DNA from 3 places in the Bradyrhizobium sp. LB14.3 genome. Region 2 is predicted to be linked to each of the others. Evidence: predicted binding sites of a transcription regulator. Region 2 holds the regulator's gene; each other region holds the start of a gene.
The links. Region 2 encodes HrcA, which represses chaperone genes, less so after heat shock. Its sites were predicted from a motif close to GTTAGCACTCNCNNNNNGNGAGTGCTAAC; they were not measured.

Region 1 (10,664 bases), on a different contig from region 2:
GCCAAGAAGGCAGCTCAGCCGGCTGCACCTAAGAAGGCCGCCAAGAAGGCTGCCAAGAAAGCGGCACCGAAGAAGGCGAAGGCAGCTCCCGCGCCGAAGCCGTCAGCGCCAGCAACTCCGGCTCCCGAGCCTGCCGCCGAGACAAGCTGGGCGATGCCTTCGTCTTCTGCGGAAGCGACGCCGGCCGAGGGACAAGGTTAGGCCAAAGGCTGGATCCAATCCGACGACCATGATCGACAACAGGAAGGCCGCAGCGGTGATGCTGCGGCCTTTTTGCATCGGCGCGACGGCGCGCGGAGATTGTCTTGTCCGGGAGCAGCCTGATTCGTCGCGCGGACAGCACGGTACCGCGGGTCCCGTACTAACCCGGGCATGTCTGTGCGCTTTGCAATGCAAATGATGTGATCGGGAAGACACACAGGCTGACAACCTTTCGTGGAATCGTCAGAACGCCCAAAAAGTCAGCAGATGCCTGCGATATTTGCTTCACGGTTCACGTCACCCCATCCAAATTGCCGCGGTTACGAAATTTGCAATCAGGTCGTGCGTTCCGGGGGGCTTCCGGGATCCGACTAGGGTCTTAGAACTGGTGATGGGGATCGAAATGAAAAAAGTGGCTTTGTTGGCAACGGCGCTGGCAATGGTGACGAGTTCGGCTTTCGCGGCAGACATGGCGGTGAAGGCCAAGGCCCCGCCAGTGGTTGCGTTTGACCCCTGGGATATCGCCTTCGGCGGCGCCATCATGAGCGACTACATCTTCCGCGGCGTCACGCAGTCGAACCACAAGCCGTCAGTCGCGGCCTATTTTGAGCCGCGCTACAACGTCAACAAGGACCTCCAGCTCTACGTCGGCGTGTCCGCGGAGAGCATTTCGTTCGCCAATCGCGCCGCTGCTGAAGTCGACATCTACGGCGGTATCCGCCCGACCTTCGGCGCCTTCGCCTTCGACATTGGTATCTGGGGCTACCTGTATCCGGGCGGCAGCTGCGCCGACAACGTGCTCACCGGCGGCATTCCCGGCGGCAACGTCTGCGGCGTCAGCACGACCACGATCTTCCTCGCCGACGGCAACGTCATGAAGAAGGACGTCAGCTTCGTCGAAGTCTACGGCAAGGTGAACTACACCATCAACGACAGCTTCACGGTCGGCGCGACCGAGTATTACTCGCCGAATTTCCTGAACTCGGGTGCCTGGGGCAATTACGCTTCGTTGACCGCCAAGTACACGGCGCCCAGCACAGCCTTCGGCGCCTCCGGCATGGGCATGTACGTGTCGGGTGAATTCGGCCGGCAGTGGTTCGGTACCTCGGATGCCTTCTACGGCACCGGTGTCGGCACCGTTTTCGCCAACGGTATCCCCTACAAGGACTACAACACCTGGAATATCGGCATCGGCTTCACCTACAAGGTGTTCACGCTGGACTTGCGTTACTCCGACACCGACCTGAACAAGGGTGACTGCAACGCCTTCACCAGCGCCTTCAACGCCACCGGCACCACCAACGTCACCGCGATCAACCCGGGCGGCGCCGGCTCCAACTGGTGCGGCGCGGCCGGCATTGCCAAGCTGTCGTTCGACCTGACGGCGATGAGCAACCTGAAGTAAGCTTCTTCTCGAAGCGACTAGATAAGGGCGGCAGGGCAACCTGCCGCCCTTATGCTTTGGGTTGGGGTCTGCGAAAGGGCGTGGCCTTCATGGTTCGAGACGCGCCGTAAGGCGGCGCTCCTCACCATGAGGGTTGGGATTTCGTCGCGGGGCAGGACCTCATCCTGAGGGCCCGCCAGAGGCGGGCGTCTCGAAGGATGGGCCGCACGGAAGCCGCCCATCGGTCGTTTGAAAGCGATAGCCCGCGGGCCATCGCCGTTGCGCCTCAGCGCGCCGCGCTCGGCTCCTTCTCGACCGGCGCGCCACTGTCACCGAGAACGTGGATCGCGCCGTGCTTCACCATCGTTACCTTGCGGGTATGGAAGGCGTCGAGTGTCGAGCGGTGGCCGATGGAGACGAGGGTGGCCTGTGGCAGCTTCTCCGTCAGCAGCCGGTACAGCCGGGCTTCGGACGGTTCGTCCAGCGAGGCCGTGGCTTCGTCCAGGAACAGGTAGTCCGGCGCGTGCAGCAGCGCGCGGGCGAGCCCGAGGCGCTGCTGCTCGCCCAGCGACAGCATCCGATTCCAGTGGCCTTCCTCGTCGAGTCGCTCGGCGAGGTCGGGCAGTCCGACCGCGATCAGCGTGTCCCTGACGCGTGCGGTTTCGAATGCGCCCGGCGCGGCCGGATAGACCACGGCGTCGCGCAGCACGCCGACCGGGAAATACGGGCGCTGGGGGAGCATCATCAGCTTCGCCTTTTCCGGGACGAAGATGGTGCCGGTGCCGAACGGCCAGATGCCGGCGATGGCCCGGAACAGCGTCGACTTGCCGGAGCCTGACGGTCCGGTCACCAGCACGCGCTCCGACGTCTGGATGGAGAAGGCGTCGGCGGCGACCAGCGGCGTGCCGCTCGGCAGGTTCACGCAGAGCTGTTCGAGTGCGATAGTGCGATTGACGCCGGCGGGCTCGAGGGCAATCGCCGGCTCGTGCGGCGGCAGGTTCGCGGCCGCATCGACCGACATCTCGAAGCCGTCGAGGCGCGCGACGATCGAGCGCCATTCCGCCAGCGACCGGTACGCCGTGACGAAGAACGACAGTGCGCCCTGCACGCTTGAGAAGGCGGAGGCGGTCTGCATCATGTCGCCAAGCTGAATCTTCTTGGCGAAGAAGGCCGGCGCCACCAGCACGTAGGGAAAGATCACGGCGGCCTGCTGATAGCTCGCGGTGAACGCGGTGAGGCGCTTGGTCCGGCTCATGATGGCGTACCAATTGCCGATCACGAAGCCGAAGCGCTCCAGCAGGCGGCCGCGCTCGGCACCTTCGCCCTTGAGCAGCGCGATCTGCTCGGAGTTCTCGCGGACGCGGACGAGGTTGAAGCGGAAGTCGGCCTCATAGCGCTGCTGTTCGAAATTGAGATTGACCAGTGGCGCGCCGATCCAGTGCGTCAGCGCGGTGCCGAAGATCGCGTAGACCAGCGCGCCCCAGCACAGATAGCCGGGGATCATGAGGTCGGCGCCGAACAGGTGCAGCGGCGCGGCGTTGGACAGGCCCCAGAGGATGATCACGAAGGAGAACAGCGTCACGATCGACGAGAGCAGGCCGAGCCCGATGGTCAGGGTCTGCTCGACGAAGTTCTTGACGTCCTCGGTGATGCGCTGGTCCGGGTTGTCGGCCGCATCGCCCTTGAGCTGCATGCGGTAATGGGTGGCGCCTTGCAGCCATTCGCCCAGATAGTGCCGGGTCAGCCATTGCCGCCAGCGGATCTGGAGCCACTGGTTCAGGTACAGCTTGTAGACCGCCAGCGCGATGAAGGCGGAGGCGAGGCCGACGAAGATCCAGATCTGCGTGACGAAGGCATCCCAGTCGCTATTCTGGAGCGCACTGTAGAACCGGTTCTGCCATTGGTTTACCAGGACGTCGATCGCGACCAGCGCCAGCTCCATCGCGATGACAGCGGCGAGCAGGCCGCGGCCGGCCCATTTGTCCTCCGATCGGAAATAAGGGGCGGCGATTCGCCAGACGATCGCGAGCGTGGCGCGGATGTTCTTCACAGAGCTGGGTCTCCTGAGGGGATGTGCACAACTGCCCGGGGCCAAAGATTTGGGGCGCGACGGCGGAAATGGGCGCGCTTAGACTAAAGTCGCAGGTTCTGCAATTTGCGTTGGCTTGTCGCAGCTTGCAACCCTAGCATGGGCCTCAACGGCGCGGGGTGGGGTGCTTCGGGATTTCGCGGGCTTGTGAGCGGGAGGGGAACCGCTGCATTCGCGAGGAATTCGCGTCCAACTCGGCGGTTATCGCTTCAGCGTCGAGCAGGATCGGCTGTCCACGCGGGCCGCCTGCCGCACACATGCGTGGGGGAGGAAGACCATGTGGAATCAAGTCTATGACCCGTTGCACAGCCCTGTGCTGTCGACGATCGCGGCGGCAGTCCCTGTCGTCACACTATTGGTCCTGATCGCGAGCGGGCGCGTCCAGGCTCATATTGCGGCGATCATCGCCGTGATCGTGGCCAATCTGATCGCGATCTTCGTCTTCACCATGCCGGCCAACATGTCGATCCGCGCTTCGGTGCTGGGCATCGTCACCGGTTTCTTTCCGATCGGCTGGATCGTTCTCAACGTCATCTTCCTTTACCGGGTGACGGTGACCACCGGACGCTTCGAATTGCTCAAGCGCGCGGTCGGCGGGGTCACCGAGGATCGGCGGCTGCAATTGCTGCTGATCGCGTTCTCGTTCGGCGCCTTCTTCGAGGGTGCTTCGGGCTTCGGTACCCCGGTCGCGATCACCGGTGCCGTGCTGATCGGCCTCGGCTTCTCGCCGCTCGCGGCCTCCGGCCTGTCGCTGATCGCCAACACAGCACCGGTCGCCTTTGGCGCGCTGGGCACGCCGATCCAGGGCCTCGCTTCGGTCACCGGGCTCGATCCCTACATCCTCGGCGCGATGGTCGGACGGCAGTTGCCGATCTTCTCACTGATCGTGCCGTTCTGGGTGGTGTGGGCGTTCGCGGGCTGGAGGGGCATGAAGGACGTGTGGCCGGCGGTTCTCGTCACCGGCGTGTCGTTCGCAGTCCCGCAATTCGTGATCTCGAACTTCGTCAACCCCTGGATCGTCGACATCGGCGCGTCGCTGATCTCGATGGGCGCGCTGATCCTGTTCCTGAAGGTGTGGCAGCCCAGGCAGCTCTGGCTGTCGCCGGCGCTGCGCAGCCGTGATGAATCGACCTCCACCATGGCGGCCGCAAAACCCCTCGACAAGACGCCGCTCACCCAGAGCGAGATGTTCAGCGCGCTGCTGCCTTGGATCATCGTCTGTATCGTGATGCTGATCTGGGGCAACGGTGCCTTCAAGACCTGGGCGAACTCGATCTTCACCTGGAACTACCCCGTTCCCGAGCTGCATCAGATGATCAACAAGATGCCGCCGGTCGCACCGGGACCGACGAAAGAGAGTGCGGTGTTCGGCTTCACCTACCTGTCCTTCACCGGCACGGGCATGCTGATCGCGGCGATCATCTCAGGCTTCCTGATGGGCGTCGGTCCTGGCCGGCTCTTGACGGAATACGGCCGCACCATCCGGCTGTGCGCGATCTCGCTGATCACGATCTCGGCGATGCTCGCGATCGGCACGCTGACGCGGCTCTCCGGCGTGGACGCGACGCTCGGCCTCGCCTTTGCTGCAACCGGCGTGCTCTATCCCTTCTTCGGCACGCTGCTCGGCTGGTTGGGCGTGGCGCTGACGGGATCGGATACCGCTTCCAACGTTCTGTTCGGAAATCTTCAGAAGATCACCTCCGAGCAGCTTGGCCTGTCGCCGATCCTGATGGCGGCGGCAAACTCGTCCGGCGGCGTGATGGGCAAGATGATCGACGCCCAATCGATCGTGGTCGCCTCGACCGCGACCAACTGGTACGGCCATGAAGGCACCATCCTGCGCTTTGTGTTCTGGCACTCGATCGTGTTGGCTTCCCTGGTCGGCGTGTTCGTGACGTTACAGGCCTATGTCTGGCCGTTCACGGCGATGGTGCTGAAGTAGCAGGCCACGCCCGGCGTCGATGCAAATCCCCGCGGAGGTCTCTCCGCGGGGATTTTTGCATGCGGGCGAAGCTTCTCATTGCAGCTGCCGTCTTATAGAAGGTGCGGCAAATCAGGTCGGTCGAGAGGTCTCATGGTTTCGCTCAAGCAGATGGTGTGTGCGGCGGTTGCGACGCTCGCGATGGCCACTGTCGCGCGTGCCGATGACGGTTTCCCGTTCGGCACCGAGATGACGCTCGAAGCACTGCCGCAGCCCGGCTCGAAGCGGATTCCGAACATCGAGATCGGCGACAATGGCGAGGTGGTGCTGGAGCTCTGGTGCAAGGGCGGCAAGGGCCAGTTCTCGGTCGCCGGCAACACCGTGATCTTCATGCCCGGCCAGATCCAGGACCGCTCCTGCCCGCCGGCAAGAGCGCAGGCCGACGACGATCTCGTAGCAGCGCTCGGCAGCGCCGAGACCTGGAAGCGTCAGGGCGACGAGCTCACGCTCGTCGGCCCCAAGCCGCTGCGCTTTCGCGTCAACGGGAATTAGCTTTCGTGTCCCGGCCCTGCAGCGCTTTCGCGCTGCGTCCGGGGCACCCTGCCTCGTACTACTTCCACACCGACTTGTCGGCGTCCCAGCGCTGGCCTTTCAGCTCCTTGGTGAGCGCCTCGACCGAACCGTTGTCGTCGGGCTGATCGCCTTCCTCGTCGGCCGTCGCTTCGTCCGAGAGATTGAGCTTGGCGCCGCTGCTCTCGTCGGCTGTCGTGGTTGCGGGGCTGCCGATCCAGAGCATGAGCTTGTCGGACGTGCCGGGTTTGTCGGGCGAGAAGAGCCCTGCAACCTCGATCGTGTCGGTCAGCTCGAGTGCCGGGAAATCCTGGTTCGGCCGCTTGAACACCAGCTTGAGCTTGCCGGTGGCCGGGTTGAAGCTTTGCGAGACCGGCTTTGCCGCGAGCGTCCTGCTCAGCACGCCAGCCACCGCGGCCGCGAGCTTGTCGCGGTTGAGCTTGTCGCCGTCGCGCCAGTCGGCGGCGGGGATGCGGATGGTGCGGTCCATCTCGGTCATGCCCGCGGTCCAGCCCGCGGTGATGACGCCGGGCATCGCCTTGAATTTCTCCAACAGGGCGCCTGCGCGCTCCGGATCGACCGACATGTTGATGGTCTGCTCACCTGCGCGCAGCGCGTCGCAGCCGACGGTGAGACTCGCCAGCGTCACCTCGACGTCCTGGCCCTTCAGGCTCTTCAGGAACTCCGTCGCGGCATCCAGCTTGACCTTGACCGCAATCGCTTCCGGCGAGACGTCGGTGAAATCCTTCGGCTGCGGCGTGATGCCGTCGTCGGAGGTCTGGTTGTCCAGGAATTCCTTCTCGCTGAGATCGGAATTGTCGGGAGAGGTGACCTCGGTCACGGCCTGGCCAATGCTGATCTGGCCGCGGAATTCGAACGTGTCTCCAGCCTGTTTGCGCAGCAGTTTGACGGTGACGGGCGCTTTCGCGCCGAGGCTCTGCGTCGTACCCGTCAGGTTCTGGCCGGCGACCTGGAGATTGACGACGAAGCGGTCCTTGCGGTCGGAATTCTTCGCGACCGGATAACAGACGTCGAGCACGGCTGCGGTGACGGTCTTGCCCTGGCGTGTCTCCTTCAGGATCACGTCGGCATTGCCGTCCATCAGCCCGTCGATCGAGGTGAAATAGCGCGTCTCCGCGCCGCCGGGCGCCGTGGCCTTCGGCGACAGCTTCATCTGGGCGGATGCGACCTCAGGCGAAACTGCAAGCAGAGCCGCCAATAAAACTGTCGGGCAAACCAGAAGCGCGCGCATCGACGAAATCCCCGGGCAATGGGGCATGATCCGGAAAAGTGTGAAGCGGTTTTTCCGATCAGATCATGCCCAAACAATTCGAATCGGGCGTTACCGTAGTGGGTTTTGGGCGCCGGTTGAATTGGAAAGCACAGGCCATGATCGGCAAAAAAGAAGGCCGCCCGGAGGCGGCCTTCGCAACACTGTCAGGCGAGGATCGGCCTTAGAAGCCGCCCATGCCGCCGCCCGGCATGGCGGGCGCTTCCTTCTTCGGTGACTCGGCGACCATGGCCTCGGTGGTCACCAGCAGGCCGGCGATCGAGGCGGCGTCCTGGAGCGCGGTGCGGACCACCTTGGCGGGATCGATGATGCCCTTGTCGACCATGTCGACATAGTCCTCGTTCTGGGCGTCGAAGCCGAAGGTCTCGGACTTGTTCTCCAGGATCTTGCCGACGACGATCGAGCCTTCCACGCCCGCGTTCTCGGCGATCTGGCGAAGCGGAGCTTCCAGCGCCTTCAACACGATGTTGATGCCGGCCTGCACGTCCGCATTGGCGTTGGTGAGACGGCCGACGGCTTTCTTGGCACGGAGCAGCGCGACGCCGCCGCCGGGGACGATGCCTTCCTGCACCGCGGCGCGGGTGGCGTTGAGCGCGTCCTCGACGCGGTCCTTCTTCTCCTTGACCTCGATCTCGGTGGCGCCGCCGACGCGGATCACCGCGACGCCGCCGGCGAGCTTGGCGAGGCGCTCCTGGAGCTTCTCACGGTCGTAGTCCGAGGTGGTCTCCTCGATCTGGGCCTTGATCTGGCCGACGCGGGCCTCGATCTCGGGCTTCTTGCCGCCGCCCTTGACGATGGTGGTGTTCTCCTTGTCGATCACCACCTTGCCTGCCCGACCCAGCATCTTCACCGTGACGTTCTCGAGCTTGATGCCGAGGTCTTCGGAGATGAGCTGACCGCCGGTGAGGATCGCGAGGTCCTCCAGCATGGCCTTGCGGCGATCACCGAAGCCCGGCGCCTTGACGGCGGCGACCTTCAGGCCGCCACGGAGGCGGTTGACGACCAGGGTGGCCAGCGCCTCGCCCTCGACGTCCTCGGCGATGATGACGAGCGGCTTGCCCGACTGCATCACAGCTTCCAGCACCGGCAGCATGGCCTGCAGGCCGGACAGCTTCTTCTCGTGCAGGAGGATGTAGGCGTCCTCGAGCTCGGCGGTCATTTTCTCGGGGTTGGTGACGAAGTAGGGCGACAGATAGCCGCGGTCGAACTTCATGCCCTCGACGATCTCGACTTCGGTCTCGATCGACTTGTTTTCCTCGACGGTGATGACACCCTCGTTGCCGACCTTCTGCATCGCCTGGGCGATCATCTTGCCGATGGCGGTGTCGCCATTGGACGAGATGGTGCCGACCTGGGCGACCTCGGAGGAGGCTGCGACCGGCTTGGCGCGCTTCTGGATGTCCTTGACGACAGCGGCAACCGCGATGTCGATGCCGCGCTTGAGATCCATCGGGTTCATGCCGGCAGCAACCGACTTGGCGCCTTCGCGCACGATGGCCTGGGCCAGCACGGTCGCGGTGGTGGTGCCGTCACCGGCGAGATCGTTGGTCTTGGAGGCAACCTCACGGACCATCTGGGCGCCCATGTTCTCGAACTTGTCCTCGAGCTCGATCTCCTTGGCGACGGTGACGCCGTCCTTGGTGATGCGGGGCGCGCCGAACGACTTCTCGATGAGGACGTTGCGGCCCTTCGGGCCGAGCGTCACCTTGACGGCGTTGGCGAGAATGTCGACGCCGCGCAGCATGCGATCGCGCGCGTCTCCGGAAAATTTGACGTCTTTGGCAGCCATGGTCTGTAATTCCTCTTGTTTCGTGATGTGTCTGCCGCTCGGCGTCGCAAGTCCGGAGTCCGGAATCGAACCCGGCGGAATGATGGATGCCCGGATCTCAGGGACCCGGGCATGACATTCAGCGGCTGTTCAGGCTGATGGCCTTAGGCCATGACGCCCATGATGTCCGATTCCTTCATGATCAGGAGATCTTCGTTGTCGATCTTGACCTCGGTGCCCGACCACTTGCCGAACAGCACGAGGTCGCCGACCTTGAGGTCGATCGGGGTCAGCTTGCCGGCCTCGTCGCGGCCGCCGGGGCCGACGGCGACGATTTCGCCCTGGGACGGCTTTTCCTTGGCGCTGTCCGGAATGATGATGCCGCCCTTGGTCTTTTCCTCGGCGTCGATACGTTTGACCACGACACGGTCATGCAGCGGACGAAATTTGGATTTAGCCATGACGTTTCCCTTTGGAGGCTCGCTTCGGATGTAGCGGAAGTGGATGGGGCGGCGCTTCCCGTCCACCCTCTTGCCGAGGATCGGACGGCGCGCTTAGCAATCGGGCTTTCCGAGTGCTAATAGTGCGTCCGGAAATATGGCTTGGCCGCGATCCTGTCAAGCAAAGGTGGTTAAGCGATTGGTGAGGCGGATATAGGATTGTGTCTACAGAAACCTATTGGTCGCGCTGGCGTATAAAGGACGTCATTGCTCCGACAGCGGTTTTGCGCTTGGCTGCAGGAGGGATGCGGTCGAGGTCTTGTTTGGGGGGCAGTTTGCTCGGGGGAATGTCATGATCAGTTCAGCTCACGCACGCACGGTTGCCAATCTGGCGGCCGCCTCTTGCCTGGCGCTGCTGCTTGGCGCCTGCGGCGGCGGCATGAGCCTGCCGTCGTTCTCGTCGTCCTCACCGCCGCCTGAGGCCGAGCCCGGGGCCGGCCCGGAAATGCCGGCGTCGATCCGCGCCGACGAGATCGTCGGCCGCTGGGGTCTCGCCTCGTTCCAGAACCCGGCCGACCGCGCCCGCACCGAGGCTGCCGCCCGGGCCCAGTGCAAAAATCCTTACGTGATCACCGCCGGCTCCTCCGGCGGCGTCATCATGCATCTCGCCGACCAGGCGACGCCGCAGGAGCTGCGGCTGAAGGGCTCGCCCAGCGGCAAGAACTATATCGGGCCGGCGGGTCCGACACCGGGCGAGCAGGACCGCGAGATCGTCTCCTTCGACGGCCGCGTCCTCATCACCCGCTTCATCGACAAGGATGCCGCCACCCGCTACGGCAACATGGTCTACGTCCGCTGCGCGCCAAGGGCGTGATCGGGGCGCCGGCCTAGCCACTCGTCATTGCGAGGAGCGAAGCGACGAAGCAATCCAGGCTCCTTCCGCGGACACAGTCTGGATTGCTCACATGGGGAATGTGTGTGTCAAGGAGAGCAGTCACCT
Region 2 (10,664 bases):
CATCGAGCGCGCGCTGGAGGTTGTCGGCGATATCGAGCACGTCACGGGCAAAGCCGGTGACGCCGTAGAGCTTGGAGTCAGCGACCTCCTTGGCGGTGCGCTTGCGCAAATTTTCCATCTCGGCCAGCGTCCGCAGCATGCGGTCGCGCGCCTCGGCGGCTTCCTTCTGCAAAAGCTCGACCGAGCCGGGCTCGGGATCATCCGGCATGATGTAGGGTTTTGACACCACGGGCTCGGGCGTCGCAGCGGCCGCGTCTTCGGGTTGCCGGTCTCGATCGGTCATCGGCTCTCTTCTCAAACGTCTCAGGGATTTTCTCGCCCGGATATCGTGCTTCGGGCGGCGAAAATCAAGCGCCCGTGATCGGCCCAGGCGCCGGTCAGCCCCCCAGGAGGCGACTGACGATGCGGGCGGCGTAGTCCACGGTCGGGATCACACGGGCATAATTCAGCCGTGTCGGCCCGATTACGCCCAGAACGCCGACAATATGGCCGGCGGCATCCCGATAGGGCGAGATGATGGTGGAAGAGCCCGACAGCGAGAACAGCTTGTTCTCACTGCCGATGAAGATCCGCACGCCTTCCGCGGTCTCGGCCCGGCCGAGCAGGTCGATCACGCCGCGCTTGGTTTCGAGATCGTCGAACAGCAGGCGAACGCGCTCCAGATCCTCCAGCGCATGCAAATCTTCGAGCAAATTGGCGTGGCCGCGGACGATGAGCTGGCGGTCCTCGCTCTCGCCGCCGGACCAGCTGGCGATACCGGCGGAAATCACCTTTTGCGTGAGCTGATCGAGCTCGGCGCGGGCCTCTCCAAGTGCGGTCTCGAGCTCGAGCCGCGCCTCGGCCAGGGTCCGGCCGCGGATCCGCGCGTTGAGGAAATTGCCGGCCTCGGTGAGTGCCGAGGAGGGAACCCCGAGCGGCAGCACCAGCACGCGGTTTTCAACCTGGCCATCCTCGCCGACCAGGATCACCAGCGCCTTCTCCGGTTCCAGGCGGACGAATTCGATGTGTTTGAGCCGCGCATTGGATTTTGGCGTCAGCACTACCGCGGCGGCGCGCGTGAGGCCGGAGAGCCGCGTCAGCGCCTCCTCCAGCGCGGCCTCGACTGATTGCGCCTGCCCGACGGAGGTGAGCTGGCTCTGGATCGCCTGCCGCTCGGCCTCGGTGAGGTCGCCGACCTGCATCAGGGCATCGACGAAGAAGCGCAGGCCGAGTTCCGTCGGCAGCCGGCCGGCGGAGGTATGCGGGGCATAGATCAGGCCGAGCTGTTCCAGATCGGCCATGACGTTGCGGACCGAGGCCGGCGACAGCGGCATGGCGATCAGGCGCGAAATATTGCGCGAGCCCACGGGCTCCCCGGTCGCGAGATAACTTTCGACAATTTGACGAAAGATGTCGCGGGAACGCTCGTTGAGCTGGGCGAGACCCGCGCGCGGCGCGATCAGATGGATCGGATCGTGATGGGCCACAGACGGTAACTCCTCTCGGATGCACGTAATTTGTCTATCCCGGGCGCTTCTGACAAGCGTGGCGTTCGCGGATCGAAAATCGGGGGTGAATCAAGGTCTCGATCTTCCCCCTTGCCGCCCACCCTCACCCCACCTACAAGCACCGCGAATAGCCCTTTTCCGAGAGTTTTGGAGGATTTCCCATGCGGCCAAGCCGCCGTGCGCCTGACGAATTGCGCCCCGTGACGCTGGAGCGCGGCGTGGTCAAATATGCGGAAGGCTCGTGCCTGGTGAAATTCGGCGACACCCACGTGCTGGTCACCGCCACACTGGAAGACCGCCTGCCACCATGGCTGAAGGGCCAGGGCCGCGGCTGGGTCACCGCCGAATACGGCATGCTGCCGCGCGCGACCTCGGAACGCACCCGCCGCGAGGCCTCGGCTGGAAAGCAGAGCGGCCGCACCGTCGAAATTCAGCGCCTGATCGGCCGTTCGCTTCGCACCATCATCAATCTCGAAGCGATGGGTGAGCGCCAGATCACGGTCGATTGCGATGTGCTCCAGGCCGATGGCGGCACCCGCACGGCCTCGATCACCGGTGCCTGGGTCGCGCTCGCCGATTGCGTCAACTGGATGAAGGCGCGCAACATGGTCAAGGCCAACGTGTTGCGCGACAACGTCGCCGCGATCTCCTGCGGCATCTACAAAGGCACGCCCGTGCTCGACCTCGACTATGCCGAGGATTCGGAAGCCGACACCGACGCCAATTTCGTCATGACGGGCGATGGCCGCATCATCGAAGTCCAGGGCACAGCGGAACGCGAGCCGTTCACGGAAGCCGAGTTGCTGGCGCTGATGGCGCTGGCGCGCAAGGGCGTCGCGCGTCTCGTGGACTTGCAGAAACTGGCGGTAGCGTAGTCAATAGGCCGATGCATCGCCGAATCACCGGAAAGCTAGTCATCGCGACCCACAATCCCGGCAAGCTCGCCGAGATGAAGGAGCTGCTCGCGCCTTACGGCATCGAGGCGGTGTCGGCCGGCGAGCTCGGCCTCCCTGAGCCGGAAGAAACCGGCAACGATTTCCGCAGCAATGCCGCGATCAAGGCGATCGCGGCAGCCAAAGCGACGAAGCTTCCGTCTTTCGCCGATGATTCCGGCATCGTGGTCGAAGCGCTCGATGGCGCGCCGGGCATCTACTCAGCGCGCTGGGCCGGTCCGAGCAAGGATTTTGCCGCGGCGATGGCGCAGATCGAACGGCTGTTGCAGGAGCGCGGCGCGACCACGCCCGACAAGCGCAAGGCGCACTTCGTTTCCGCGCTCTGCGTCGCATGGCCCGACGATCATCTCGAAGAGGTCGAGGCGCGCGTCGACGGCACGCTGGTGTGGCCGCCGCGCGGCACCGCCGGCTTCGGCTACGACCCGATGTTTTTGCCCGACGGCCACAGCCGCACTTTCGGCGAGATGGAGAGCATCGAGAAGCACGGCCTGCCGCCGCTCGGTCTTGGTCTGTCGCATCGTGCCCGCGCCTTCGTGAAACTGGCGGAGATCTGCCTTGGACCGCGCTAAGGAAGCCTTCGGCGTCTACGTGCACTGGCCGTTCTGCCTGTCGAAGTGCCCCTATTGCGACTTCAACAGCCATGTCCGCCACGTTGCGATCGACGAAGCGCGTTTTGCGGCAGCATTCGCGCGTGAGATCGAAACGACCGCGCAACGTTCGCCCGGTCGCGAGGTCACCTCGATCTTTCTCGGCGGCGGCACGCCATCGCTGATGCAGCCTGCGACCGTCGGCGCTGTGCTCGACGCCATCGGCAAGCACTGGGCTGTGGCGAAAGACGTCGAAGTCACGCTGGAGGCAAACCCGACCAGCGTCGAAGCCACGCGCTTTGCCGGTTATCGCGCCGCCGGCGTCAACCGTGTCTCGCTCGGCGTGCAGGCGCTCGACGATGCCTCACTGAAAGCACTGGGCCGCATGCACAGTGCGCGCGAGGCACTCGATGCCGTCGCCATCGCGCGCCGCTCGTTCGATCGTTATTCGTTCGACCTGATCTACGCCCGTCCCGACCAGACGCCGGCGATGTGGGCCGATGAACTGCGTCTCGCGATCGATGAAGCGGCCGAGCACCTGTCGCTCTATCAATTGACGATCGAAGAAGGCACGCCGTTCTTCGGCCTGCATCAGGCCGGCAAGCTGAAGACGCCGGATGAAGCGGTCGCACGCGCGCTCTACGACGTCACGCAGGAGACCTGCGACAAGCTCGGCCTGCCCGCCTACGAGATCTCAAACCATGCGCGGCCGGGCGCCGAGTGCCGGCACAATCTGGTCTACTGGCGCGGCGAGGAATATGCCGGCGTCGGCCCCGGCGCTCATGGCCGGCTCGACATCGACGGTATCAGGCACGCCACCGCCACCGAGAAGCGCCCCGAAGCCTGGCTGATGCGGGTCGAGACCAACGGCGACGGCATTGTCACCGACGATCTCCTCAACAGCGAAGAGCGCTCCGACGAATTCCTGCTGATGGGATTGCGCCTTGCAGAAGGCATCGACCCCGAGCGCTACAGGGCTCTCTCCGGCCGCTCGCTCGATCCCAAGCGCATCACGCTGCTGCGCGAAGAAGGCGCGATCACAGTGGATGCAACGGGGCGTCTGCGCGTCACGAGCAGCGGATTCCCGGTGCTGGACGCGGTGGTCGCGGATCTGGCGGCGTAAGCTCTCTCTATCGTCGTCCTGGCGAAAGCCAGGAGGACGTCGAGGAACCAGCTACGCCCCAAAATTCTTCGGCGAGCCCGCGACGGCCACGCCGCCGCCGGTCGTCACCTTCATCACCGCAAGCCCGCGCTCGTTCGTCCCATCGGCGCGGAAGCGGAACAGGCCGTCGATGCCGGCAAAGCCGGAGGGATTGGTGAGCACGTCCGACGAGAAGCGCGTCGTGCCTTGCGTGCGCGCCAGCGCGGCGACGAGGGCGACCGCGTCATAGGCGAGCGTTGCGGTACGCACCGGCTCGGCGCCGTATTTGGTGCGATAGCGGCCGGAGAAGGCGCGGAAGCCGGCCGGGTCCGGCGCGGCGTAGAGGCCGCCTTGCAAGCTTGGGCTGGCATAGACGCGCGGACCGTCCCACAGGCCGGTGCCGAGCAGCTGGATATTGCGCAGATTTGCACCCGCCGCGGTCATCGCATCGGCGACTGCGACGACGGCGTCGCCGTCATCGGCGATGAACAACGCATCGGCGCTGCCGAGTTGCTGCGCCACGGTCCGGGCCGGCGTCGCGCGATCGGCGCCGTATTTCTCGAACGCGACGATGCGCCCGCCGCGGCGCGGCACTGCCGCCTTCACCGCGGCCTCGACCACATTGCCATAGGCATTGTCTGGCACGAGTACGGCGACGGCGCGCTTTCCGATGCCGGCAGAATATTCGACGATGCGGTTGACGTCGGATTCCGGCAGGAAACTCAGCAGATAAACGCCGCGGCCGGCGATGCTGGAGTCGGTCGAGAACGCGATCACCGAGATGCCGCGCGTGCGCGCGATCTGGGCCACCGCAGGCACGGACTGCGCGAACAGCGGTCCCAGGATGATCTCGGCGCCCTCGTCGACCGCCTGCTGCGCGCTCGCCTGCGCGCCCTGCGGGCTGCCATTGTCGTCCTTGATCAGGAGCTGGATGTTGGGATTCTGGAACTCGGCCAGCGCCATCTCGGCGGCGTTGCGCATCGACTGCGCGGCAAGACCCGCATTGCCGGCCGCCGAGAGCGGCAGGATCACGGCGACCTTCACCCCGCCGGTGCCGGCGGTCGTTGCCTGTTGCGGCGGGCCTGCCGGCTGGGCAGGAGGCGGGGAGGAACTGCTGAACGGACTGGAGAACTGGCTCAGGCTCTGCTGGACGCCGGCGCAGGCCGACAGCAGCGGCGTGCCGAGCAACAGGCCGAGCGCGCTCCGCCGGGTCGCCCCTGATATCAGGGGCGATATCAGAGGCCCCTGAACGGGAGACTCCTCCGAAAAGGAAGATCTGGGATCACGCGGGCCCGTCATAGCAGCTTCTCTTCTGACCGACCGTCGCCAGCCGGTCACGACATTGTTTCCACGACACAAGCCGTGAATTCAGGCATATTGTCGGCAAATAGTTAACTCAAACAAAAGGATAATGACCGCTTAACGCGGCTCAACCTTAAAGTCCTGGCTAGCTGTCCACCGTCCGCCACCCAGCATCAAGGCGGCGTTTCCGCCGTGAATATGGCGCTGACGCTCCATTCCCTCTGGAATGTGATGCCGGATGGATCACATTCCCGTCCTTCCTCGCCCCTCACCCAAGCGATCTTTTTCCAAGGACCGGTTCCCAGCCCCGGGGATCATGCCTAAGTTCGATTCATTATGCGCGCAAAGCCATCCCCGATAAATACACCTGAGACTGCGGATCCCGCCTCGCGCGGTTTCTCCATCGACGCCCATCGTCTTGCGGCGCCGAAGGCCGCGCCGGGCCTGCATTTGGTCGCGACCCCCATCGGCAATCTCGGCGACATCACGCTGCGGGCGCTGCAGACCCTCGCCGGGGTCGATGTCATCGCCTGCGAGGACACCCGCATCACGCGGCGTCTGACCGAGCGCTACGCCATTGCGGCGCAGCTCAAGCAATATCACGAGCACAACGCCGAAGCGGCCCGTCCAAAAATCCTGGAGGCGCTGGGGCAGGGCGGCTCCATCGCGCTGGTGTCGGACGCCGGCACGCCGCTGATCTCGGATCCCGGCTTCAAGCTGGTGCGCGAGGTCTGCGCCGCCGGCCACGCGGTCTACGCGCTGCCCGGCCCGTCCTCGGTGCTGGCGGCGCTGTCGGTCGCCGCGCTGCCGACCGACCGCTTCTTCTTCGAGGGGTTCTTGCCGTCGAAATCGGCCGCGCGACGATCGCGCCTGGCCGAACTCGCGCGCATCGATGCGACGCTGGTGATGTTCGACTCCGGCAACCGCGTGCAGGACACGCTCGCGGAGCTCGCCGAGATCATGGGGACCCGCGAAGCCGCGATCTGCCGCGAGCTGACCAAACTGCACGAGGAGATTTCGCGCGCGACGCTGCATGAGCTGGCGCGCGACGCCGACACGCTGGAGACGCGCGGCGAATTCGTGCTGGTGATCGCTCCGCCTGCGCCGGATGCCGAGATGCTGACATCGGATGCGCTCGACGACGTCCTGCGCGAGCAGCTTGCCGCGCACAGCGTCAAGGACGCGGTGGCGCACGCGGTCGCGCTCTCGGGCCGGCCGCGCCGCGAGGTTTATGCCCGCGCGCTCGCGCTTGCCAAAGACCTGCGGGGCGGCGATGGCGAAGAATGAGGTCCCGGCGGAACCGAAGGTCGCCTCGCCCGAGCGCGTCGCCGCGTTCCGCACCGGCATCTCCGCGGAAAGCCGCGCCGCAGCCTATCTCATGGCCAAGGGCTACCGCATCCTCGCCAAACGCTACCGCACACCGCATGGCGAGATCGACATCGTGGCGCGCCGCCGCGATTTGATCGCCTTCGTCGAGGTCAAGGCGCGCGCGACGCTGGACGACGCCGCCTTCGCCGTGACGCCGCGCCAGCAGCAGCGCATCATCAATGCCGCGCAAGGCTGGCTCGTCGCGCATCCCGAGCATGCGGAATTTGAAATGCGATTCGATGCCATGCTGATTGCGCCGCGGTCACTTCCACGCCATGTGTTGGCGGCATTCGACGCCTCGACCTGAAAGGCAGACCATGAAACTGAACGTCGCCGTCCAGATGGACCCCATCGCCCGCATCAACATCAAGGGCGATTCCACCTTTGCGCTGCTGCTGGAGGCGCAGAAGCGCGGCCACGGCCTGTCCTATTACACGCCCGACAAGCTCTCGATGGTCGGCGAGGAGATCGTCGCTCCCGTCCAGCTGCTCACCGTGCGCGACGAGCCCGGCAACCACTTCACCCTGGGCGAGCCGCGGCGTGAGGCGCTCAACGGCTTTGACGTGGTGCTGCTGCGCCAGGACCCGCCGTTCGACCTCGCCTACATCACCTCGACCCACCTTCTCGAACGCATCCATCCGAACACACTCGTCGTCAACGATCCCGCCTCGGTGCGCAATGCGCCGGAAAAGCTGCTCGTGATGAACTTTCCGCAGCTGATGCCGCCGACGCTGATCTCGCGCGACCTGGACGAGATCAACGCTTTTCGCGACAAGAACGGCGCCGTCGTCATGAAGCCGCTGCACGGGCACGGCGGCGCGGCGGTATTCCGCGTGATGCCCCAGGACATGAATTTCGGGTCGCTGTTCGACATGTTCTCGGTGACCTTCAGGGAGCCCTGGGTGATCCAGCAGTTCATCCCCGAGGTGAAGCACGGCGACAAGCGCATCATCCTGATCAACGGCGAGTTCGCCGGCGCGGTGAACCGCGTCCCGGCCGCAGACGACCTCCGCTCCAACATGGTGCGCGGCGGCGCAGCGCAGGAGACCGAGCTCACGCCGCGCGAGCGCGAGATCTGCGCCACCGTCGGGCCGGCGCTGCGCGAGCGCGGGCTGTTGTTCGTCGGCATCGACGTCATCGACGGCAACCTCACCGAGATCAACGTGACCTCGCCAACCGGCATTCGCGCGATTGCAAATCTCGGCGGCCCTGACGTTGCGGCAAAGCTCTGGGACGTCATCGAGCAGAAGCGGGCGAAGTAGGCACCGGTGCGTAGCCCGGAGTGAAGAAAACTCCGGGCTACGCACCGCGCACGCTGCTCCGCGCACACATCACTAACCACCCGTTCACCATGACGCCGCGCGCATCATTCGAACGCGTGGCCGCTGCGTGAAACTACGGAGCCGGTGGCCGACCGGCTAACGCGACGTTCACCATCTGCCGAAAGACCGTAGCGCCGCCAGCGCTCACATTCGGCCTCGCAACACCCCTTATACTTTTACTGCCTACTCATCGACGTCGGGGAACCCGCCAGGTGCGGTTCGAGTGCCCCGCGTAAGAGTAGAGGCGTATGAACACCGCACGCATTGTCGTTCTCGTCATCGCGCTGGGCGCCGGCGGCGTCGCTGCGTATCTGGCGAGCGGCTATGAGAACAGGCCCGCGCCCGCTCTCCCCGTCGCCGAGAAGCTACCGACGGTCGAGGTGCTGGTCGCCAAGAACGACATCCAACTCGGCCAGGCCGTGAAGCCCGATGACCTGCAATGGCAGGTCTGGCCGGCGGCGACCGCGAGCAGCGCCTTCATCCGCCGCGACAACAGGCCCGAGGCGCAGACCCAGATCGCAGGTTGGATCGCGCGCGTGCCGTTGATGCAAGGCGAGCCGATCCGCGAGCAGAAGCTGGTCAAGGCCGAAGGCTCCGGCTTCATGGCCGCGATCCTGCCGTCGGGCATGCGCGCCGTCTCCACCGAACTCTCAGCCGAGACCGGCGCCGGCGGCTTCATCCTGCCGAATGACCGCGTCGACGTCGTGCTGACCCGTCGCCTGAAGAATCCCGACGGCGCGAACAACAGCAACGGCCCGACCGGCGGTAACGACCTCGTCCTGTCCGAGGTCATCCTGAACAATATCCGCGTGCTCGCGATCGACCAGGCGCCGAAGGAAAAGGACGGCCAGAACGCCGTCGTCGGCAAGACCGTCACGCTCGAGCTCAGGCCCGACCAGGTCGCCACGCTATCGGCCGCGCGTCAGAGCGGCACGCTGTCGCTCGCGCTGCGCAGCATCGTCGATGCCAACTCGGTCGACGGCACGCCCGAGGACCAGGCGATCAAGCGTCCCGGCGGGATCAACGTCATTCGCTACGGCGTGCAGGCGCGGCAACTGACGTCACAGAAGTGATGGGGACATGATGAACTACGGGGATGATCGGACCGGCATGCGGATTCGGGGGAATCGCGCGCGCTCGTTCTGGACGGGGACGATGCTGATCCTGGGGCTCTTCGCAGCCCCCGATATCGTCAGCGCCGCAGATGCGCCGGTCGGCGACCAGGCGCCGATGCAGGCACCGGATCTCGATGTGGCGTCGGTCGCGACGATCGCGCCGGCGAGGACGCGCTTCCTGTCGCTCGGCGTCGGCAAATCCGCCGTCATCGACCTGCCGCGCGAGGTCAAGGACGTGCTGGTGGCCGACCCCAAGATCGCCAATGCGGTGATCCGCTCGGCCCAACGCGCCTACATCATCGGCGCACAGGTCGGCCAGACCAACGTCGTGTTCTTTGGCGCCGACGGCCAGCAGGTCGCCGCCTATGACATCGCGGTGAAGCGCGACCTCAACGGCATGCGTGCGGCGCTGCGTCAGTCGCTGCCGGGTGTGCAGATCGAAGGCGTCGGCGACAGCGTGATGCTGACCGGCTCGGTGTCGAGCCCGGTCGAGGCCCAGCAGGCCGGCGACGTCGCCGCGAAGCTGGTCGGCAACTCCGAGAAGGTCGTCAACAACATCGTCGTGCGCGGCCGCGACCAGGTGATGCTCAAGGTCGTCGTCGGCGAAGTGCGCCGCGATATCGTCAAGCAGCTGGGCGTCGATCTCAGCGCCAGCCTGAACGCCGGCACCGCGGTCGTCAACTTCAACAATTCCAACCCGTTCTCGGTCAGCGGCGGACCGATCGTCAGCAACAACGGATTAGGCGTAGCCGGCCTCACCAAGGGCGTCGCGACCGTCAGCGCCACGATGCGCGCGATGGAAAGCGCCGGTGTCATGCGTACGCTCGCCGAACCGAGCCTGACCGCGATCTCCGGCGAATCCGCCACCTTCATCGCCGGCGGCGAATTCCCGATTCCGTCAGGCTATGCCTGCGATCCGGTCACCCACGTCTGTACCACCCAGATCACCTACAAGAAGTTCGGCATCTCCCTGAACTTCACCCCGGTCGTGCTCAGCGAGGGCCGAATCAGCCTGCGCGTGATGACTGAGGTGTCCGAGCTGTCGAGCCAGAGCGCCATCACGGTCACCCAGGCGCTGTCCTCGTCCTCGACCAACTCGATCACCATCCCCTCGATCCAGACCCGCCGCGCCGAAACGACGCTGGAAATTCCCTCGGGCGGCTCAATGGCGATGGCCGGCCTGATCCAGCAGCAGACCAAACAGGCGATCAACGGCCTGCCCGGCGTCGACCAGGTGCCGATCCTCGGCGCGCTGTTCCGCAGCCAGGACTTCGTCAACAACGAAACCGAGCTGATGGTGATCGTGACGCCCTATGTGGTGCGCGCGGTGGCCCAGAAGGAATTGTCGCGGCCCGACGACGGCTTCGCGCCGGCGTCTGACGCCCAGAC
Region 3 (10,664 bases), on a different contig from region 2:
TCATGGGCAACGGCGTTGGTCAGCGTGCATTTCAAAATGCCCGGATTCAGAAACGGCAAAAAGCCGAAGTGACGCCGCTGCTCGAGCGCGCCCTCCATCTGCATAAGGCGGGGCTTCTCACCGAGGCTCAGGCCGCCTATCGCCAACTCCTGGAGCTTGCGCCCGATCAGTTCGTAGCGCTGCATTTGCTCGGCGTGCTGGAGTCTCAAGCCAAAAACTATCAGCAAGCCGAAATTCTACTAAGCCGAGCGGTTGCCGTGGATCCGCGGTCTCCTGAAGCCCAGATGAGCCGTGGCGTCGCGCTGAACGGGCTGCAACGTCATGATGAGGCCCGCGAGAGCTATAAAAAAGCCATCGCTTTGCGGCCCAATTACGCCGTTGCCCTGTCCAATCTCGGTAACGTGTGCCTCGCCCTGGATCTTCACCATGAAGCGCTCGAAAGTTTCGACAAGGCGCTCGCAATCGATGGAAACCTTGCCGATGCCCATAACGGCCGAGGCTGGGCGCTCTGCAGTCTGCGCGACTATGGTGAGGCCATTGCGAGCTTGAACCGCGCGCTATCGATCCAGCCCAATCATGTCTCGGCACTGACGAACCGCGCTGCTGCATGGCTGGAACTTCTGCGATTTGACGAAGCCTCAGCGGATTACAACCGGGTGATCGCTCTCGCACCCGACAACGCGAACGGGTGGTATGGGCGGGCCACTGTCCTGGTCCGAAACAAAGGAATTGCCGGCGCATTGCCTGATTGCGAGAAGGCTCTCGCGATCAATCCCGCTTTCTTTCAGGCCCACATCCTGCTTGGCCAATGTCTCGCGGGACTTGGCCGGGTCGACGAAGCCCACGCCAGTTTCGACAGGGCTCTTGCCATCAAGCCTGACTTCGAGGACGCGATCACCAACAAGATATTCGCGCTCGATTTTGTGGCGGACGCCAGCGTTGCGCAGCATCAGCAAGCGCGGCAGCTTTGGTGGGAACGGGTCGGCGCGAAGATCGCTTCAGCAGCGGTAGGACCGCATGACAACAGCCGCGATCCGGATCGCCGTCTGGTGCTGGGTTATGTCTCGTCGGATTTTCACGCGCATTCGGCGGCGTTCATTTTCAAGCCGGTCCTGCAGCACCATGATCGGACACAGTTCGAGACCGTGTGCTACTCTTGTTCGCCGAAAGCGGATGCGACGACCGGCGAATTTCAAGGGATCGCCGACCGCTGGCGCGACGCCTCGCAATGGACCGACGATCGCCTCGCCGCTCAAATCCGCGCCGATGGCATCGACATCCTGATCGATCTGTCCGGCCATACCAAGGGACACCGGCTCGGCGTGTTTGCGCGCAAGCCGGCACCGGTCCAGGTGCATGGCTGGGGCCACGGCACCGGCACCGGGCTGCGAACGATCGATTATCTGTTCTCGGACCCCGTCGCGATTCCTTTTGCGGTTCGGCCGCTGTTTGCGGAGACCGTTGTCGACCTGCCATGCTTTGTGACGCTGGTGCCGCTGCCGGACGGGATTGCGCGGGCGCCAGCGCCGGCGATCTCGAACGGTTTCATCACATTCGGCGTCTTCAACCGTATCAGCAAGATTTCGGACGAGGCGGTGGAAGTCTGGTCCAGGATTCTCGAGCAGGTGCCGGGTTCGCGACTGCTGATCAAGGATTTTGCGCTGGACGATCGGCTGGTCCGCGACAATCTGCTGGCGCGGTTTGCAGCTTGCCGGTTGCCGGCCGAACGCGTCGACCTGCTCGGAGCCACCTCGCGAACCGAGCATCTGGCATCGTTCAATCGCGTCGATATTGGCCTCGACCCGTTCCCGCAGAATGGCGGCGTCAGCACTTGGGAAGCCTTGCAGATGGGCGTGCCGGTGGTGGCGAAGCTCGGTAACAGCCTGCCTAGCCGTGCTGCGGGCTCCATCCTCACCGCGCTTGGCCTGCCGGACTGGGTCGCGAATAGCGATGAGGCGTATGTCGAAATCGCGGCTGGCCGTGGATCGCAGATCGGCGACCTCCAGAACTTGCGCTGCGAACTGCCCGGACAGATCAGGGCTGCAGCCGCCGGCAACCCCGTCTCATACACGCAAGCAGTGGACGATGCCTATCGCGCGATGTGGAAACGCTATTGCAATGGCCGCTCCCCGCAATGACGACGAGAGAGCTTACGCTTTCAACTCCACCGTCCTGAACTCCGCCGGCAGGATTACCTCCAGCAGCTCGACGTCGTCCGAATAGTCCAAAATCATGTGCTTGATCTTCGGCGGCTGAGTCCAGGCGCTGCCTTCTTTCATCAGCGTCTCGCCCTCTCCGTCCATATAGGTCTTCACCCAACCCTTGAGCACGTAGACCATCTGGAATTCGACGGCGTGGAAGTGCAGCTTCGACACTTCGTTCGGATTGCAGGGACCTTGCAGCCGGATCACGTGCGCTTGCGCGAGGCCGTGGCTTGCAGCAGCGATGCCGAGATCGCGATACTTCGCGTAGGTGCGCAGACCGTCGGCCTTGAAGTCTTCCTCGCGGTGATGGCTGATGGCGATGCGCTGCTTGGGACGCACTGGCTTTTTCGGGGTGACAGTGCGCGCCTTCGCTTTCACCGCCTTGCGCGCCGATAATCGGGGCGCGGCCTTGGCGCCGCTCCGCTTCTTCACCGCGACTTGCAATGCGCTGCGCGATTTTGCTTTCTTGGCCATGGGCCGGCCTCCCGTTTTGTTGTGGGGGAGACGCTAGCACAGAAAAAAGACTCGTAGGGTGGGTAGCCGTAGGCGTAACCCACCTCTTTCGCTTCCGAGCATACAATCAGTGGTGGATCACGCTGCGCTCATCCAGGTCCTACGCATCCCGCGATCAATGCAACCGAAACACACCGTCGACCGCACGCAGCTCGGCCGGCTTGATCAGCTTGGAATGCACGACCGTCACTGAGAACAGTGGGCCGTCGAGCTTCTGCTGCCAAAACGCCAGGAAATCCGTCAGCGCCGGGAATTTCGGAAACATGTCGTAGTTCTGCCAGACATAGGTCTGGAGCAGCGAGCGATGATCCGGCATCCGGTAGAGAATTTCCGCCGTCGTCAGCCCGTAACCCAGCACCTGTTTCCGGAAATCGTCGGAAACAACCCCAACCCGCGAGACCATGCCAACCTCCTTTGCAGGAGCGCATATTCAAGGGGTGGCTTTCCGGTACGCGCCCTACGAGCCACCCGGTGGAGATGCGCTCACAAGATAGAAATGTGACGCAAACTGACAATCCATCTCAAGCCCAAAAGTTTAACAAGCTGTTGAAATTCAATGCGTTAGCAGCAGATGCGGCACTGTGCTAATACGGCCCTAGTTGGCCGGTTAACGATGGTAAAGAATTCTGGCAGGCAGCGCTTCTGAGTGCTGATTTTTCTGGTAGAAGCCCTTGCCCCCGCAAAAATCCTGGCCTATTTGAGGTTCACCCGTCTTAGCACTCGCGGGCATCGGTTGCTAACATCCTGAAAACATCAATCCGCGCAAACGTTTAGGAGAACTGCATGAAATTCCGTCCGCTTCACGACCGCGTCGTGGTCAAGCGCATTGACGCAGAAGAGAAGACCGCTGGCGGCATCATCATTCCCGACACCGTCAAGGAAAAGCCCTCGCAGGGCGAAATCGTCGCTGTCGGCCCCGGTGGTCGCGACGAAGCCGGCAAGCTGATCCCGATCGACCTGAAGGTCGGCGACCGCGTGCTGTTCGGCAAGTGGTCCGGCACTGAAGTCAAGATCGACAACGTCGATCTGCTGATCATGAAGGAAAGCGATGTCATGGGCGTCCTCGACGTCCCCGCTTCCAAGAAGAAGGCGGCCTAACAGCCCCCTCTCCCCACCCAGCTAGACACCCAAGGAAAAATCCAGATGGCAGCTAAAGAAGTCAAATTCGGCGTCGATGCACGCGACAAGATGCTGCGTGGCGTCGACATCCTCGCCAACGCCGTCAAGGTGACGCTCGGCCCCAAGGGCCGCAACGTCGTCCTCGACAAGTCGTTCGGCGCTCCCCGCATCACCAAGGACGGCGTCACCGTCGCCAAGGAGATCGAGCTCGACGACAAGTTCGAGAACATGGGCGCGCAGATGGTGCGCGAAGTCGCCTCCAAGTCGGCTGACGCGGCCGGCGACGGCACCACCACCGCAACCGTGCTCGCGGCTGCGATCGTTCGTGAAGGCGCCAAGTCGGTTGCCGCCGGCATGAACCCGATGGACCTGAAGCGTGGTATCGACCTGGCCGTGGAAGCCGTGGTCGCCGACCTCGTCAAGAACTCCAAGAAGGTCACCTCGAACGAGGAAATCGCCCAGGTCGGAACCATCTCCGCCAACGGCGATGCCGAAATCGGCAAGTTCCTCTCCGACGCCATGAAGAAGGTCGGCAACGAGGGCGTCATCACGGTTGAAGAAGCCAAGTCGCTCGAGACCGAACTCGAGGTTGTCGAAGGCATGCAGTTCGACCGCGGCTACATCTCGCCCTACTTCGTCACCAACGCCGACAAGATGCGCGTTGAAATGGAAGATGCTTACGTCCTCATCAACGAAAAGAAGCTATCTCAGTTGAATGAATTGCTTCCCTTGTTGGAAGCCGTGGTGCAGAGCGGCAAACCGCTAGTGATTATCGCCGAAGACGTCGAAGGCGAAGCTCTTGCCACCCTGGTCGTCAACCGTCTCCGCGGCGGCCTGAAGGTCGCGGCCGTCAAGGCTCCGGGCTTCGGCGATCGCCGCAAGGCCATGCTGCAGGACATCGCGGTTCTGACCGGTGGTCAGGCGATCTCGGAAGATCTCGGCATCAAGATGGAGAATGTCACGCTCGCCATGCTCGGTCGCGCCAAGAAGGTGATGATCGACAAGGAAAACACCACCATCGTCAGCGGGGCCGGCAAGAAGGCCGACATCGAGGCGCGCGTGGCCCAGATCAAGGCGCAGATCGAGGAAACCACCTCGGACTACGACCGTGAGAAGCTCCAGGAGCGTCTGGCCAAGCTCGCTGGCGGCGTCGCGGTGATCCGCGTCGGCGGCGCGACCGAGGTCGAGGTGAAGGAGCGCAAGGATCGCGTTGATGACGCGATGCATGCGACCCGCGCGGCTGTGGAAGAAGGCATTGTCCCGGGCGGCGGCGTCGCCCTGCTCCGTGCTTCCGAGCAGCTCAAGGGCCTGCGCACCAAGAACGACGACCAGAAGACCGGCGTCGAGATCGTGCGCAAGGCGCTCTCCGCGCCCGCTCGCCAGATCGCGATCAACGCCGGTGAAGACGGCTCGGTGATCGTCGGCAAGATCCTGGAGAACAAGACGTATGCTTACGGCTTCGACTCCCAGACCGGCGAGTACGTCAACCTGGTCACCAAGGGCATCATCGACCCGACCAAGGTCGTGCGTACCGCGATCCAGAACGCAGCCTCGGTTGCGGCCCTGCTGATCACCACGGAAGCCATGGTCGCCGAGTTGCCCAAGAAGGGCGGCTCCGGCCCCGCAATGCCCCCGGGCGGCGGCATGGGCGGCATGGATTTCTGATCCAGCCACTCCGGCAAACCACAAAATGCGAAACCCCGGCAGCAATGCCGGGGTTTTGTTTTGGGGAACGATCGTTTCACGCCGCCAGAATGACGGGAGGCCTCACCACACCTTCCCCAGCCGCTCCATGTGCGGCTCGCCGTGTTCGTCGAGCGACCAGAATATCCGCGTCACCTTGCCGACGAGATTGTCCATCGGGATGAACCCCATCACGGACATCATGCGGCTGTCGGTGGAGTTGTCGCGGTTGTCGCCAAGCGCGAAGAAATGACCTGATGGCACCGTGAAGACGCTGGTGTTGTCGAGATAACCGTTGTCGACGCAGTCATATGTCATATAGCTCGCGCCGTTCGGCAGGGTCTCGCGCCAACGCTTGACCCCGGTGCCGGCATCCACACCGCAGGCGGAGCCCCCGGGCACGCTCGCGAGAGCGACGCGCGTCACCGGGCGGTCATTGAGGAAGAGCTGGCCCTGCCGCATCTGGATGCGATCGCCGGGCAGCCCGACCACGCGCTTGACGTAGTCGACCGAATTGTCATTCGGCGTCCGGAACACCACCACATCGCCAAACTCGGGCTCGGCCGCAAAGACGCGACCCGAGATCCATGACGGCGCGAAAGGAAAGGAATAGCGGCCATAGCCATAGGCATATTTGGCGGCGAACACGTAGTCGCCGACGACCAGCGTCGGCCTCATCGAGCCGGACGGGATGTTGAACGGCTGAAACAGGAAGATGCGAAACAGGAACGGCGGCGACCACAGCACCGGGATCAAGAGGATCAGGATAACGATCGCCTTCCATTCCCGCGATTTGGCCTGCGGGTGGGTGGTGTCCTGGAGAGTGGTCATGCACCTGCCCCGATCAAGCCTGTGGTCGTCGCCAGACTACGCAACCTTCGCGCGAGCGCAATCTCACAACTTGGTCGCGCGGCGTGTGGATCGCGTTCACACTCAGCCGCGGGCGATCAGTCGCGCGAAAGATCCCTGAAGCAGTGACGCACCCATTCAATGGTGAGCCGCGTCGCGGGATCGCGCTTGAGGTGGTTCTGTACCAAAAGCCAAACGTCGCGGCGCCGGGGCAGCAGCGTGGCGCGCAGACTGTGGTCGGAGAGCAATCCTCCGCAGCTATGTTCGGGCAGCACGCCGACGGCTTGGTGCGACTGGATCATGGTCCGGACAATGCGGACATTGTCGGTTACAGAGCGCGCGTTTGTCAGCCGCCTGGCGCGCAAATACTGCGCCTCGGGAATGGCGTCGAGCTCATCGGGAAAGCCGCAAACGACAGGCTCGCCACCCCCGAAATCGATGGGCTCGAAGAAATACAGTCTGACCTCGCCGAGCTTGGAGATGGTGAAGTCGCCCTTCTCCGGCTTCCGCAAGCGGATGGCGAGATCGGCCTGCCAGCGCGAAAATTTGACGTTGCCGCTGGAGGTGAGGAACTGAAGGGTGAGGCCGGGGTGATCGCGCAGGAACGCGCAGGCATGCGGCGCCAGCAGCTCCTCGGCGACCGCATTGGTCGAGGCGATGCGCAGGCGGCCGACCGGACCGGGCTGACTCTCACCGATGCGATCAATCGCGGCGACGTGCGCCGCCATCGCACCGACATGCTCGAGCACCGCCTCGCAATGCCGCGTCGGCCGTCGCAGGCCGTCGACGGCATCGAACAGCGGTACGCCGAGATCGCGCTGGATGCGTGCGAGCCTTCGGCCGACTGTGGTCTCGTCGATGCGCAGCCGCGCGCTGGCGGCGATGATGCGCAGATCGTCCCAGTTCATGGGCACGAGCCTAGCAGGTGCGGCCAATCCCTGCAAATTCGCAGCCATCTGCTGCAATAGTCCTGCACAATGGCAGGCCGCCGCCGCGCTAATGTTGCGTCACCAATACTCCCTTAGAAGGCCTGACCAGCATGACCGCTCCAAAAACCCTGCTCGAATTGTCCGGCGCTGATCTCAATCCGCCCAAACTCAGCGAGTCCTGTCTCGTGCTGATCGACATCCAGAACGAATACCGCGCCGGCCCCCTCGCTTTGCCAGACCCCGAGCCCGCAATCGCCGTCGCTGCGAAGCTTCTCGCCCGCGCCCGGAAGTCGGGCGCCGCGATCTTCCACATCGCGCACAAGGGCCGCGCCGGCAGCCTGTTCGATCGCGCCGCCGATCGCGGCGCCATCGTCGCCGAGCTCGCGCCACTTGCGGGCGAGTTCGTGATCGAGAAGGAGCTGCCGAACGCCTTCGCCGGCACCGATCTGCAGGCGCAGCTCGCCGCGAGCGGACGCAAGAACATCGTGCTGGCCGGCTTCATGACGCATATGTGCGTCAGCTCGACCGCCCGGGCTGCGCTCGACCTCGGCTTTCGCACGACGATCGATGCCGATTCCTGCGCCACGCGCGATCTGCCCGACGGCCGCGGCGGAACGCTCGCCGCAAGGACCATTCACGAGGTCGCGTTGGCCGAATTGTCGGATCGCTTCGCGATCATTGCGCGCGGCGATGCGCTAAGCTGACGGAGCGTTCGTGATGCTGCAACTCTATTTCTTTCCGATGGCCTGCTCGCTCGCCAGCCGCATCGCGCTGACCGAGGTCGGCGTCGAGGCGGAGTATCTCCTCGCCCATATCTGGACCAAGACAGTCGTGGACGACGGCAGCGATTTCCTCGGCGTGTCGCCGAAGGGCGCGGTGCCGGTCCTGGTGCTGGAGAACGGCGAGCGGCTAACCGAGAGCGCGGCGGTACTGCAATACATCGCTGATCTGAAACCCGAGGCCGGCCTCGCGCCGCGCTTCGGCGATCCCGACCGCTACCGCTTGCAGGAATGGCTGAGCTTCATCGGCGCCGAGATCCACAAGGCGTTCCTGTTTCCGACCTTCTGGTACAAGGACAACGCCTCGCTCGCCAAGCCGCGGGCAAGGATTACACAGACATTGTCGGTGCCAGCCGCGCATCTGGCGGACCGCGAATTCCTGGTCGGTAACAGATTCACCGTCGCGGATGCCCACCTCATTTGGGCCTTGCTGCTGCTCCGTCCGGCAGGCGTCGACATTGCGCAATGGCCGTCCCTGTCGGCTTATCTCGCGCGCATGCAGGCGCGCCCCGCAGTGCGGGAGGCGATCGCAACCGAGATGGCGCTGCGCAAGACCGTGGCGGCGAGCCCGGCGTGACGGGATGCCACGGCCGCCAGATGTGAGGGTTCCATAACGACCGCAGCCGGGCTGAAACGAAGCGCAAAAAAGGGCCGCAACAAGCGGCCCTTTATATCATCTGGAATGAGCCAAGATCACTCCACTCGCGCCAGCACCGCGAGCCTGCGGATGCCCTTGTTGCGATAGGCGTCGAGGAACGCGTAGTAGTCCTTGAACGACACGCAGCCGTTGGAGTCGCCATTCGGCCCGAGCATGAAGGTGTGCGCGAGCAGGCCGTCGCGGCCATAGATCGCGCTCTCGCCGCCGATCGGGGTCAGGCGCAGCGCGGGAACGCCGTGGAATAGCGCTTCGCGCGGCTTCAGGTCGTAGATATGTGGCGGCGTTACGCCGCGCATGCGGATGCGCGAGGAACGGGGATCGTCGAGATTGGAGCCGAGGCCGGAATGCGCCTCGAGCTTGGTGCCGTCGGGTAGATACACCGTCTTCGCGCTGATGTCGTAGACCGCGGTGGAGCGGTCATAAGGCGCCGAACCGCCGAGCATGGGGTTCTGCTCCTTCGGCGCGATGGAAGCGGTCACGCTCGCATCAGCCGAGGCATAGGCGAGCAGGGCGCCAGACGGCTCACGCTTGCCCCAGAGCTTTTCCACCATCGACTGCCGCGGCCCGGTAACCGACATCACCGCGGCCTTGGCGCGATCGGCGAACGATTTTGGCTTCGCCTCCGGCGTCGGCACGATTTCGGCCGGATCTGCCGAGGCAAGCTGCACCGGCGCGTCGACGCGCTTGGACTTCGCAGCGTCAGCGATCTTGGCGGGACCTGACTTCAGGACTTCCGCGACCCTCGCGATCACGCTCGGCTTCGCCGTGGCTTCGGCTACCTTGGTTGCGGGCGCGGCGCTCGCTGCATTCGATGTCACGCCTTGGGTCGCAGCGGCGGCAAAGCGATCGTTGAACATCTCGCGCGAGATTGGCGCGGCCACCTGCAACCGGTCGGGCAAGAGCGCAAAGGCTTCCTTGACGGCCTCACCGGCTTCGCGCAGTGCGACCCTAGGCGCCCGCTTGATCACGGGCTCGTCGTAGGCGCTGCTGCCGACGGTCGGATAGACGCTGGCGGCAAAAATGTTGCTGTAGACGGTCCAGCCGGCACCAAGCACGACGCAGCCGATCACGGCGGCGCCAAGCGCGTTTTGGGTGGTCATTTTTCGGGAAGGCTTCCGATAAGAATTGCTCGATAATTCTTTGGACTTCCGTGCCGCGATACCTTGCGCAGCGATACTCGTACTCATTCGCCTTGCGTCCAGAACGGTGTCACTCAATCCCCCTTCGAAGCGCCGCTGGTCACGATCCGGGAACAGCATCTCGCAGAGGGGCGGAGCGTCATTAGGGCCACTTTTAGTTAAATGCGGATTAAGTTCGGGCGAATGTGGGGCAATGCATTAACGTCGTCCCATTTCGAGAAAAAAGCCCGCAGAACTACGGACTTAAGCGCATCTGTTAACTATAATTCTCGGTCGGATCGGTGCGGTCAGCGAACGTCTCCGACCGCATTTCTAAACGCATCCAACCAAGTCGTTTTCGTGGTCTTCAATGCCGCCGACCATAGCGGCGAAGCGTTGCGTCAGGCTGGTGGACGCCGCCTTTGTCACTCCGCGCGTGATGAGATGTGCTTCGCCTCTCCCCGTCAGAACGGCCGTCAGAACGGTGGGAGGAGAAAGACCCTGACCGAAAGTTGATCGCACCGGTCTGGAAAAAACCGTGCCGAGAAAATAGCTGCTGCCTCGGCACTTTTCAGCAGCCTCTGCGTACGATACGGTACCGTATCAACATCGCCTTGAACTGCGCCGGGCACGCAAACGGAGGCTGGCATGAGAGCGATCGCATGCGCTGGATTTTTCACTCTGGCATCGTCGTTTCTGTTGATCGGATCTGCGATTGCGCAGCCTGCTGCCAATGCCGGCTGCACGGCGTCACCGTCGACCGCAGGCACACAGACCTGGCGTTGCGACAACGGCATCACGATCGTTGCGGA

Region 1: the regulator HrcA is predicted to act here: its motif matches at 9,778-9,806, upstream of ABIB00_RS33310 (co-chaperone GroES).
Region 3: the regulator HrcA is predicted to act here: its motif matches at 3,430-3,458, upstream of ABIB00_RS08075 (co-chaperone GroES).

The regions. Positions count from the first base shown of each region.
Region 1 is NZ_JBEPQT010000030.1:59,227-69,890, forward strand. It holds gene ABIB00_RS33275 (histone) at 1-201, shown strand, start outside; gene ABIB00_RS33280 (TorF family putative porin) at 605-1,606, shown strand; gene ABIB00_RS33285 (ABC transporter ATP-binding protein/permease) at 1,872-3,635, opposite strand; gene ABIB00_RS33290 (L-lactate permease) at 3,952-5,616, shown strand; gene ABIB00_RS33295 (META domain-containing protein) at 5,749-6,147, shown strand; gene ABIB00_RS33300 (hypothetical protein) at 6,206-7,417, opposite strand; gene groL (chaperonin GroEL) at 7,620-9,245, opposite strand; gene ABIB00_RS33310 (co-chaperone GroES) at 9,389-9,685, opposite strand; gene ABIB00_RS33315 (hypothetical protein) at 10,017-10,538, shown strand.
Region 2 is NZ_JBEPQT010000017.1:111,962-122,625, reverse strand. It holds gene grpE (nucleotide exchange factor GrpE) at 1-283, opposite strand, end outside; gene hrcA (heat-inducible transcriptional repressor HrcA) at 378-1,466, opposite strand; gene rph (ribonuclease PH) at 1,649-2,362, shown strand; gene rdgB (RdgB/HAM1 family non-canonical purine NTP pyrophosphatase) at 2,374-3,009, shown strand; gene hemW (radical SAM family heme chaperone HemW) at 2,996-4,150, shown strand; gene ABIB00_RS26845 (penicillin-binding protein activator) at 4,202-5,467, opposite strand; gene rsmI (16S rRNA (cytidine(1402)-2'-O)-methyltransferase) at 5,807-6,757, shown strand; gene ABIB00_RS26835 (YraN family protein) at 6,744-7,145, shown strand; gene gshB (glutathione synthase) at 7,156-8,100, shown strand; gene cpaB (Flp pilus assembly protein CpaB) at 8,409-9,233, shown strand; gene ABIB00_RS26820 (type II and III secretion system protein family protein) at 9,244-10,664, shown strand, end outside.
Region 3 is NZ_JBEPQT010000003.1:169,054-179,717, reverse strand. It holds gene ABIB00_RS08090 (O-linked N-acetylglucosamine transferase, SPINDLY family protein) at 3-2,138, shown strand; gene ABIB00_RS08085 (cupin domain-containing protein) at 2,151-2,678, opposite strand; gene ABIB00_RS08080 (usg protein) at 2,833-3,120, opposite strand; gene ABIB00_RS08075 (co-chaperone GroES) at 3,501-3,815, shown strand; gene groL (chaperonin GroEL) at 3,861-5,501, shown strand; gene lepB (signal peptidase I) at 5,604-6,350, opposite strand; gene ABIB00_RS08060 (LysR family transcriptional regulator) at 6,467-7,276, opposite strand; gene ABIB00_RS08055 (cysteine hydrolase family protein) at 7,408-8,001, shown strand; gene ABIB00_RS08050 (glutathione binding-like protein) at 8,015-8,653, shown strand; gene ABIB00_RS08045 (DUF2778 domain-containing protein) at 8,770-9,834, opposite strand; gene ABIB00_RS08040 (FecR domain-containing protein) at 10,501-10,664, shown strand, end outside.